DNA from 2 places in the Arabiibacter massiliensis genome. Region 2 is predicted to be linked to the other one. Evidence: predicted binding sites of a transcription regulator. Region 2 holds the regulator's gene; the other holds the start of a gene.
What was found. The regulator LexA, encoded in region 2, represses DNA repair genes until DNA is damaged. The targets are predictions, from matches to a motif close to CNAACANNTGTTNG.
Positions count from the first base shown of each region.

Region 1: a site for LexA is predicted at 2,168-2,181, ahead of purD (phosphoribosylamine--glycine ligase). Genes of this name have one in related genera too.

Region 1 is NZ_LR698996.1:2,243,082-2,247,497, forward strand. It holds gene FX134_RS09550 (coproporphyrinogen III oxidase family protein) at 1-811, opposite strand, end outside; gene purD (phosphoribosylamine--glycine ligase) at 811-2,103, opposite strand; gene FX134_RS09560 (adenylosuccinate synthase) at 2,216-3,532, opposite strand; gene FX134_RS09565 (ATP-binding protein) at 3,677-4,416, opposite strand, start outside.
Region 2 is NZ_LR698996.1:545,298-549,713, reverse strand. It holds gene FX134_RS02365 (hypothetical protein) at 1-87, opposite strand, end outside; gene FX134_RS02360 (MerR family transcriptional regulator) at 233-667, opposite strand; gene dut (dUTP diphosphatase) at 754-1,200, opposite strand; gene nrdR (transcriptional regulator NrdR) at 1,200-1,646, opposite strand; gene FX134_RS02345 (hypothetical protein) at 1,744-2,052, opposite strand; gene lexA (transcriptional repressor LexA) at 2,167-2,805, shown strand; gene hflX (GTPase HflX) at 2,878-4,194, opposite strand; gene miaA (tRNA (adenosine(37)-N6)-dimethylallyltransferase MiaA) at 4,369-4,416, opposite strand, start outside.

The sequences.
Region 1 (4,416 bases), 1.7 Mb from region 2:
TGAACGTCCAGGCGCTGCCGAACTCGAAGAGGGGGTCGTCGCCGCCGGCGAGCACCTGGGAGATGATCTCGTAGAAGCGCCGCTCGCGCGAGTAGTCCACGCGCCCGACGGTGCGGGCGAGCGAACGCGCCACGCTGGGCGAGGCCATGAGCGGGTAGAACGTGGTCTGGCTCGTGCCGCTTTCCACCACGCGCTCGATGTCCGAGAACAGCACCTCCTCGGTCTGCGCCGGGAAGTTGAAGATCATGTCCACGTTGAGCGAGGTGAAGTACGGGCTGGCCTCGCCGATGCGCTCGAGCGTCTCCCGGCCGCTGCCGTACTTGTCGTAGCGGTCCATCTGCTTGAGCAAATCGTCGTCGAAGCTCTGCACGCCCACGGAGAGGCGGTCCACGCGGCCCTGCAGCTTGTCCAGGTAGGCGGGGATGAGGTGGTTCGGGTTCGTCTCGCTCGACACCTCCTTGATGGAGAACTCCTCCTTGGCAAGGTCGATGGTGTCGCACAGCTCGTCGATCATGATGGTGGGCGTGCCGCCGCCCACGTACAGGCTGTCGAAGTCGTAGCCCAGGTCCTTCAGCATGTACATTTCCTTGCGCATGTTGGCGAAGTAGGGCCGCGCGCGCTCCTCCGCGAACGGGAAGCGGTTGAACGAGCAGTACGGGCACAGCCGCTCGCAGAACGGCACGTGCATGTAGAGCATGTAGCGCTGGCCGGGCGTGGGCGCGGGGACGCGCGCCTCATCGGTGGGCTTCAGGCGCAGGTAGTTGTTCGTGCATTGGCGGACGACCGCCGTGAGCATACGTTCTGACAGCATTATTCTCCCCACGCGCTGCGGCCGGCGGCGGCGCGCTTGCCGATGTCGGAGCGGTACTGCTTGCCCTCGAAGTTGATGAGGTCGCACGCCTCGTAGGCTTTCTCGCGCGCCTCGTCGAACGACTCGCCGAGCGCCACCACGTTGAGCACGCGCCCGCCGGCGGTGACCAGCTCGTCGTCGATGTTCCTGGTCGTGCCGGCATGGAACACCGTGACGCCCTCGATCTCCTCGGCCTCGTCGATGCCGAGGATCACCTTGCCCTTCTCGTAGGCGCCGGGGTAGCCTTCGCTCGCCAGCACCACGCACACGGCCCAGTGCTCGGACCAGCGCAGCGTGATGTCGTCGGGACGGCCCTCGGCCACGGCCATCATGATGTCCACGAGGTCGGACTCGAGGCGCGGCAGCACCACCTGCGTTTCGGGATCGCCGAAGCGCGCGTTGAACTCGAGCATCTTCGGGCCCTCGGGCGTCAGCATGAAGCCGCCGTACAGCACGCCGCGGTAGTCGTGCGCGAAGTCGTCGTCAGTGGCCGCGGCGGCGCGCTCCATGATCTCGTACATCGCGGACAGCTCGTCCGGGGTGACGATGGGCACCGGCGAGTACACGCCCATGCCGCCCGTGTTAGGGCCGCGGTCGCCGTCGAAGGCGCGCTTGTGGTCCTGCGCGGTGGCCATGCAGTGGGCCGCGCCTCCGCTCACGAACGCGAGCAGCGAGCACTCGGGGCCGGTGAGGCACTCCTCCACCACCACGGTGGAGCCCGCCTCGCCGAACGCGCCGTCGAAGCAGTCGCGCAGCGCCTCCTCGGCGTCGGCCTCCGTCTCGGCCACGACGACGCCCTTGCCCGCGGCCAGGCCGTCGGCCTTCACCACGATGGGCGCGCCCAGCTCGCGCACGTAGGCGAGCGCCGGCTCGAGCTGGGTGAAGCTCGCGTAGCGCGCGGTGGGGATGCCGTGGGCGTCCATGAACTCCTTGCTGAACGTCTTGCTGCCCTCGAGCTGCGCGCCTTCCGCGTCGGGGCCGAACACGGCCACGCCCGCCTCGCGCAGCACGTCGGCCACGCCCGCCACGAGCGGGGCCTCCGGGCCGATGACCACGAGGTCGACGTCGTTCTCCTCCGCGAACGCCAGCACCGCGCGGCCGTCCTCCACGTCGAGGCCGCTCACGTTGCGCGCGATCTCGGCCGTGCCGCCGTTGCCCGGCGCCACGAACAAATTGTCGGTGCGCGGCGACTTCGCCAGCGCCCACGCGATGGCGTGCTCGCGGCCGCCGCCGCCCAAGACCAGGATGTTCATTGCCGTTCCTTTCAAAACCCGCGTTGTTTCACGTGAAACATGTGTCGTAATGTCGTGCGATAAGGGAACAAATGTTTCACGTGAAACATCCGCTCCCGCCTACGGCTCCGCGCTAGCGGTTCCAGCCGCGCAGGATGGTCTGGTCGCGGTCGGGGCCCACGGCGATGATGCTCACGGGCACGCCGGTGATCTTCTCCAGGTACTCCACGTAGCGCTGCGCGTTCTCGGGCAGCTCCTCGAACGTACGGCAGCCGGTGATGTCGACGTCCTTCCAGCCGGGCAGCTCCTCGTACACGGGCTTGGCGTGGAAGAGCACGCTCTGTTGCATGGGGAAGTAGTCGTACACCTTGCCGTCGCACTCGTAGGCCGTGCACACCTTGATGGTGTCGAACGCGCTGAGCACGTCGAGCTTCGTGAGCGCCACGTCGGTGAGGCCGTTCACCTCGGCGGCGTAGCGCGCGATGACGGCGTCGAACCAGCCGCAGCGGCGCTTGCGCCCCGTGGTCACGCCGAACTCGTGGCCCACCTTGCACAGAAGCTCGCCGGCCTCGGCTTCCTCGCCCTCGCCGCCGTCTTCCGGGAAGCGCTGCTCGGTGGGGAAGGGGCCGCCGCCGACGCGCGTGATGTAGGCCTTCTGGATGCCGAGCACGCGATCGATGGCCACCGGGCCCACGCCCGTGCCGGTGCACGCGCCGCCCGCGCAGCACGATGAGCTGGTCACATAGGGGTAGGTGCCGTGGTCGATGTCGAGCAGCGTGCCCTGCGCGCCCTCGAAGAGGATGGACTTGCCTTCGCGCACGGCCTGGTTCAGCAGCTGCGCCGTTTCGGCCATGTAGGGCTTGAGGATGCGCGCGTAGGGCAGGTACTCCTCGCAGATCTCCTCCACCGTGTAGGTGTGCAGGCCGTAGATCTTCTTGAGGACGGGGTTCTTCTGCGCGAGCACGGCCTCCAGCTTGAGGCGGAAGATCTTCTCGTCGAGCAGATCCTGCACGCGGATGCCCTTACGGGCCACCTTGTCCTGGTAGCACGGGCCGATGCCGCGCTTGGTGGTGCCGATCTTGTTCTCGCCGAGGCGCTTCTCGTCCGCGCCGTCGAAGTCCTTGTGGTAGGGCATGATGATGTGGGCGTCGCAGCTGATCTTGAGGTTCTTGCAGGAGATGCCCTCGGCCTCGAGCATGGCCATCTCCTTGATGAGGACGCCGGGGTCGATGACCACGCCGTTGCCGATGACGGGCACCGCGTTGTCGTACATCACGCCGGAGGGCATGAGGTGCAGCGCCAGCTTCTTGTCGCCGTGGATGACCGTGTGGCCGGCGTTGTTGCCGCCCTGGTAGCGCACGACGAAATCGAATTCGCGCGCGATGAGATCGGTGATCTTGCCTTTGCCTTCGTCCCCCCACTGGGCGCCGACGAGTACCGTGCTGGGCATGTTGCGTGTCCTTTCAACGCCCCGAAACTCGTGCGAGCGGGGCCCGTCTCATAACAACTCCTGCATTATAGTATAGTTCCGCCCCGCGCCCGCCCCTCCCCGAATGTTCCACGTGAAACCTTTTGTGGAAGGGGGCGTGACGCTTCACAGGTTGATCTCGGTGAGGGCGGGGGCGGCTTCGCGGAGGGCTTCTACGACCTCCTCGTGGCAGGTGAAGAGGATGACCTGGCGCACCTGGGCCAGCTCGGCCAGGGCGCGGGCGGCGCCGGCGCGGCGGACGGAGTCGAAGTTCACCAGGATGTCATCGGCCAGGATGGGCACGGCGCGCCCCACGTTCTCCGCGGTCATCAGAAGCGCGATGCGCAGCGCCAGGTAGAGCTGCTGGCACGTGCCCAGCGACAGATGCGCCGGCTCGCGGGTGGTCTTCACCGCGTCGGTCACCTGCAAACGACCGTCCGGCGACATGGCCACCTTCGTCCACCTTCCCTCCGTCATGAGCGCGATCAGGCGGCTGGCCTGGCAGTACACCTCGGGCTGGCTCTTGGACTCCCACGCCCCGATGGCCGCCTCCAGCATGCGGCGGGCCAGCAGCAGGCGCGCGTAGTCGCGGGCGCTCTCGTCCAGGCGAGTGCGCACCTGCTCGTAGCGCAGCTTCAGCTCGTCGAAGTCGCGGGCCAGCACGGCGCGCGACAGCTCGTGCTTCAGCTCGCCGTAGCGGCGGTTGAGTCCCTCGCTCGCCTCCAGCAGGCCGGCGCGCTGCTGGGCCTTCTGGTCGATGACGGCCTCGATGGCCTCCACGGTGCGCTCGCTGCGCAAATCGATGCGCTCGAACAGGCGGCGGCGCTGGCGGCAGGCCGAGGAGAGGCGCTCCTCGAGCGCGGAGC
Region 2 (4,416 bases):
GCCGGGCTGGCGCTCGTCGGGATCGGGTTCGGCCCCGTTTCGAGGCGGACGAGGGGGCTCGGGAGGCAAATTGTCGCTGTCGCTCATGGCAATCCTTCAATAGGTCGATTTTTCATGCCTCTGACCTGGGGTTTTATAAACGAGGCTCTGAGAGCCGTTCTAAGGCCCTATCTTGCCCTCGGACGACTCCTAGGTCATGGAAATCGGCGTTTTCTCTTCGCTCAAACGGGTACTATAGCATTGCGGGCCGGCCGCCGGGTCGATCCGCAGACAATTCCACACCCGCCGCGCGAAGACGGCCGAGGCACTCCTGAAGCTCGGCCAACTGGTACTCGAGCACCGTCTCCTGCGCGAGTACGATATCGCGCCGCTCGTCGACCGAGCGCGCGCCGCGCCTCTGAAGCTTCACGTAGTACTGAATGCCCTCGATGGACAATCCGCTTTTGCGGAGCGCATCGACGAAGTAAAGCTGGGCGATGTCGGCTTTCGAGAACGTGCGGATCCCGCGGTGGTCGCGCGCCAGGTTCGGGAAGAAACCGCATTTGTCGTAGTAGCGGATCGTGAAGGCCGAGATGCCCGTCTGGTCGGCGACCTCGGCGATGCCGAAGCACGGCAGGACGCTCGCATCGCCATGCTCCTCGAAACCGCTTCGCTCCTCGTCGGCCATCGTCGCCTTCCCCGGTTGTTGCTTAGAGTAACTCTAAGCAACCGTTCTCTTCGACGGTTTTCACGTTAGAGTTACTCTAACGCTCCTTACATCCTCACGCCGCTGCTGCCGAAGCCGCCCGCGCCGCGCTCGGTCTCGGGCAGCTCCTCGCTCGGATCGAACTCGACCGCCGGGACCTGGAGCACGACGAGCTGCGCGATGCGATCCCCCCGCTTCACGGCGAACGGCTCGTGCGCATCGAGGTTCACGAGGACGACCCCCACCTCGCCGCGGTAGTCGCTGTCGATGAGCCCGGGCGCGTTCACGAGGGACACGCCGTGCTTGATGGCGAGGCCGCTGCGAGGCAGCACGAACCCGGCGTATCCGCGCGGGATGGCGAGCGCGATGCCGCAGGGCACGAGCTTTCGCTCGAAGGGCTGGAGCAGCACGTCGCAGGTGGAGCGCAGATCGACGCCGGCATCGCCTGCATAGGCGTAGGCGGGCGCGGGAAGATCGGGATCGAGCCTTTGCAGGGGCACGCGGAGGACGGCCATCAGCGCAGCTCCTCCAACGCGGCGGAGAACTCCTCGACGTTCTGGAAGTCCTTGTACACGCTCGCGAAGCGCACGTACGCGACGTCGTCGAGCTTCGCGAGGCGCACGAGCGCCATGTCGCCGAGCTCCTTCGAGCCGATCTCGGTCTTCGACGCGTTGCGCAGCTCGGCCTCGATGCTGTCGATGAGGGCCGCGATCTGCTCGGGCGCGATCGGGCGCTTGGCGCACGCGATCAGCAGGCCCCGCATGAGCTTCTGTCTATCGTAGGCCTCCGAGGAACCGTCCGTCTTGATGACGATGAGCGGGTTCTCCCCCAGCCGCTCGTAGGTAGTGAAACGCCTTCCGCAGTCGAGGCATTCGCGGCGGCGGCGTATGGCCGTGCCGTCTTCGGAAGGTCGCGAATCGACCACTTTCGATTCGGGGTTGCCGCAGGAAGGACAGCGCATTCAGGCTCCTTAGATCGCTTTCCGATCAGCCTAGCACACTATATATTGTGGCTCAATTGACGAAAGAGAATCGCGCAAAAAACCCTCCCGCCGGCCTTCAGACGCCGAGCACGGCCAGGAGCGCGACCGCCGCGAACACGATGCCGGCGACAACCGCCTGCCATGGCGCGATGCGGTCGTAGGAGCGGCCTTTCGCAGTGCCGTAACGTAGGCTGCGGACCAGTTCCGAGCCGAGGATCCTATCGCGCGCGCCGCAACGCTGAGCGCCGAGGGAGCCATGGGCCGCGCAGGGAGCGGCTTGTGCCGGGAACTTGATGATGGTCCCCCGGCTGGAAGACGGATGAGAAAGCTTCGGCTGCAGCGCGGAGGTGCCGTTCACTGGATAGCGCATCGCGAAATTCTTCATCTTTCTTGCTCCTTGCTCTTGCGTAGAACCTATGTTCGCATATATAATAGTCCGAACAAAGGTTCATGTCAACAAGTTTTAAAACATTTGTTCGGTTGAAGGAAAGGACGAGAAATGTCCGAGAAAGTGACGAAGCGTCAGCAAGCGGTTCTCAGCTGCATCGAGGATTGCATCCGCGAGAAGGGCTACGGCCCCACCGTGCGCGAGGTGTGCCAGACCTTGGGCCTCTCCTCCCCCTCCACCGTCCACGTGCACCTCAAGGCGCTCGAGGAGAAGGGCCTCATCAAGCGCGATCCCCTCAAGTCGCGCTCCATCGCGCTCACCTATCCGCTCGAGGACGCGGCGCTCGCCACGAACATCGTGCAGCCGTGCTTCAGCAAGATCGTGAACGTGCCGCTGGTGGGCAACGTGGCGGCCGGCTCGCCCATTCTCGCCGAGGAGAACATCACCGACACGATCTCGCTCCCCACCGACATCGTGGGCGACTCGCCCTCCTTCCTCTTGTCGGTGCGCGGCGAGAGCATGATCGAAGCCGGCATCAACGACGGAGACTACGTCGTGGTGAAGGAGCAGCCGGTGGCGAACAACGGCGACATCGTGGTGGCCATCGTCGACGACGGTGCCACGGTCAAGCGCTTCTACAAGGAGCCCGACCATATCCGCCTGCAGCCCGAGAACTCCACGATGGAGCCCATCATCACCACCGACTGCGCCATCGCGGGCAAGGTGGTCGCGGTCTTCCGCCGCCTGTAAATGCCCGACGCCCCCTCGACACGGGAGAGCCGTCGTCGAGGGGGCGTCGTCAGGAGCGTCGGACGCGGGCGCTCAGCCTCTTTCCACCGCGAAGGGCCTGAACGATCCGGCATAGGAAGGCGCTGCCAGCATGACGATGCGCGTGCCGCCCTCTTCGTGCGTTTCCGACAGGATATGGCAGCGCTCATGAGCCACCGACACGAGGTCGCCGCGGCTGTAGGGCACGAGCACGTCGAGATGCTCGTCGTGGGCCGAGGCGACGCGGGCGATGTGGTCGATCAGCTCGGCAGTGCCCTCCCCCGTCGCCGCCGACACGAACTGCGCCTGGGAATGGCGCGCTTTGAGGGCTGCAAGCGCCTCGTCGTCGAGCAGGTCGCACTTGTTGAACACGAGCACGCGCCCGAGGTCCTGCGCATGGATCTGGCCGAGCACGTCCTCGACGGCGGCTATCTGCGAAGCGTACTCCTCCGACGAGGCATCCACCACGTGAAGCACCAGGTCGGCGCCCGTTATCTCGTCGAGCGTTGATTTGAACGCCTCCACGAGCGTGGTCGGCAGCTTCTGGATGAATCCCACCGTGTCGGTTATGGTGATCTCGCGTCCCTCGGGCAGCACGAACTTGCGCGTGGTGGAGTCGAGCGTGGCGAACAGCTTGTCGTAGGCGAGCACGTCGGCGTTCGTCAGACGGTTGAGCAGGCTCGACTTGCCTGCATTCGTATAGCCGGCCAGCGCCACCTTGAACATGCCGCTCTCGTAGCGGCTCTCGCGCTGAACCGCCCGCACCTCGGCCAGATGCTTGAGTTCGCGCTTGATGGACGTGATGCGCTTGCGCACCATGCGGCGGTCGACCTCCAGCTGGCTCTCGCCCTCGCCGAAGCGCGACCCCACGCCGCCGCCCATGCGGTTGGAGGCCAGGTGGGCCCACATGCCGCGCAATCGCGGCAGCAGGTACTCGTTCTGCGCGAGGCGCACCTGCAGACGGCCCTCCTTGCTGGTGGCGTGCAGGGCGAAGATGTCCAGGATGAGCGCCGTGCGGTCGATGACCTTGACGTCCTTGCCGACGGCCTTCTCCAGGTTGGCCTGCTGGGAGGGCGTGAGCTCGTCGTCGAACACCACGAGGTCGGCCCCGTGGGCACGCGCGAGCTCCGCCACCTCCTCGGCCTTGCCGGTGCCGACGAACGTTTTGGGATTCGGGGAATCGAGCTTCTGCGACGTCGCGGCCACGACGTCGGCGCCGGCGGTGTCGACGAGCCGCTCCAGCTCGGCGAGCGACGAGGCGAGCGGCCAGGTCGAGCCCGGGCGGTCGACGCCCACGAGCACCGCCTTCTCGCGGCGCTGCTCGGAGACGGGAACCATCCCGCGCATGATGACGGATTCTAATTCTGACATGGGGCAATCCTTTCCCAGAGACGGATCAAGACGGTACGAGAAACGATCACCTCGGCTGCATGGATGCTCCTTCGCTCGACGGAGGGCCGCGCTCAACGGCGCGCCATCATCATAGCATAGAGGACGGCCGCGCCGAAAACCGCAGGGAAACGGATGCCGTCCGACCCGCCTGCCTCAGGCGTCCGAGCGCTCGAGCAGGGCGAGGGCCTCCACGACGAGCGC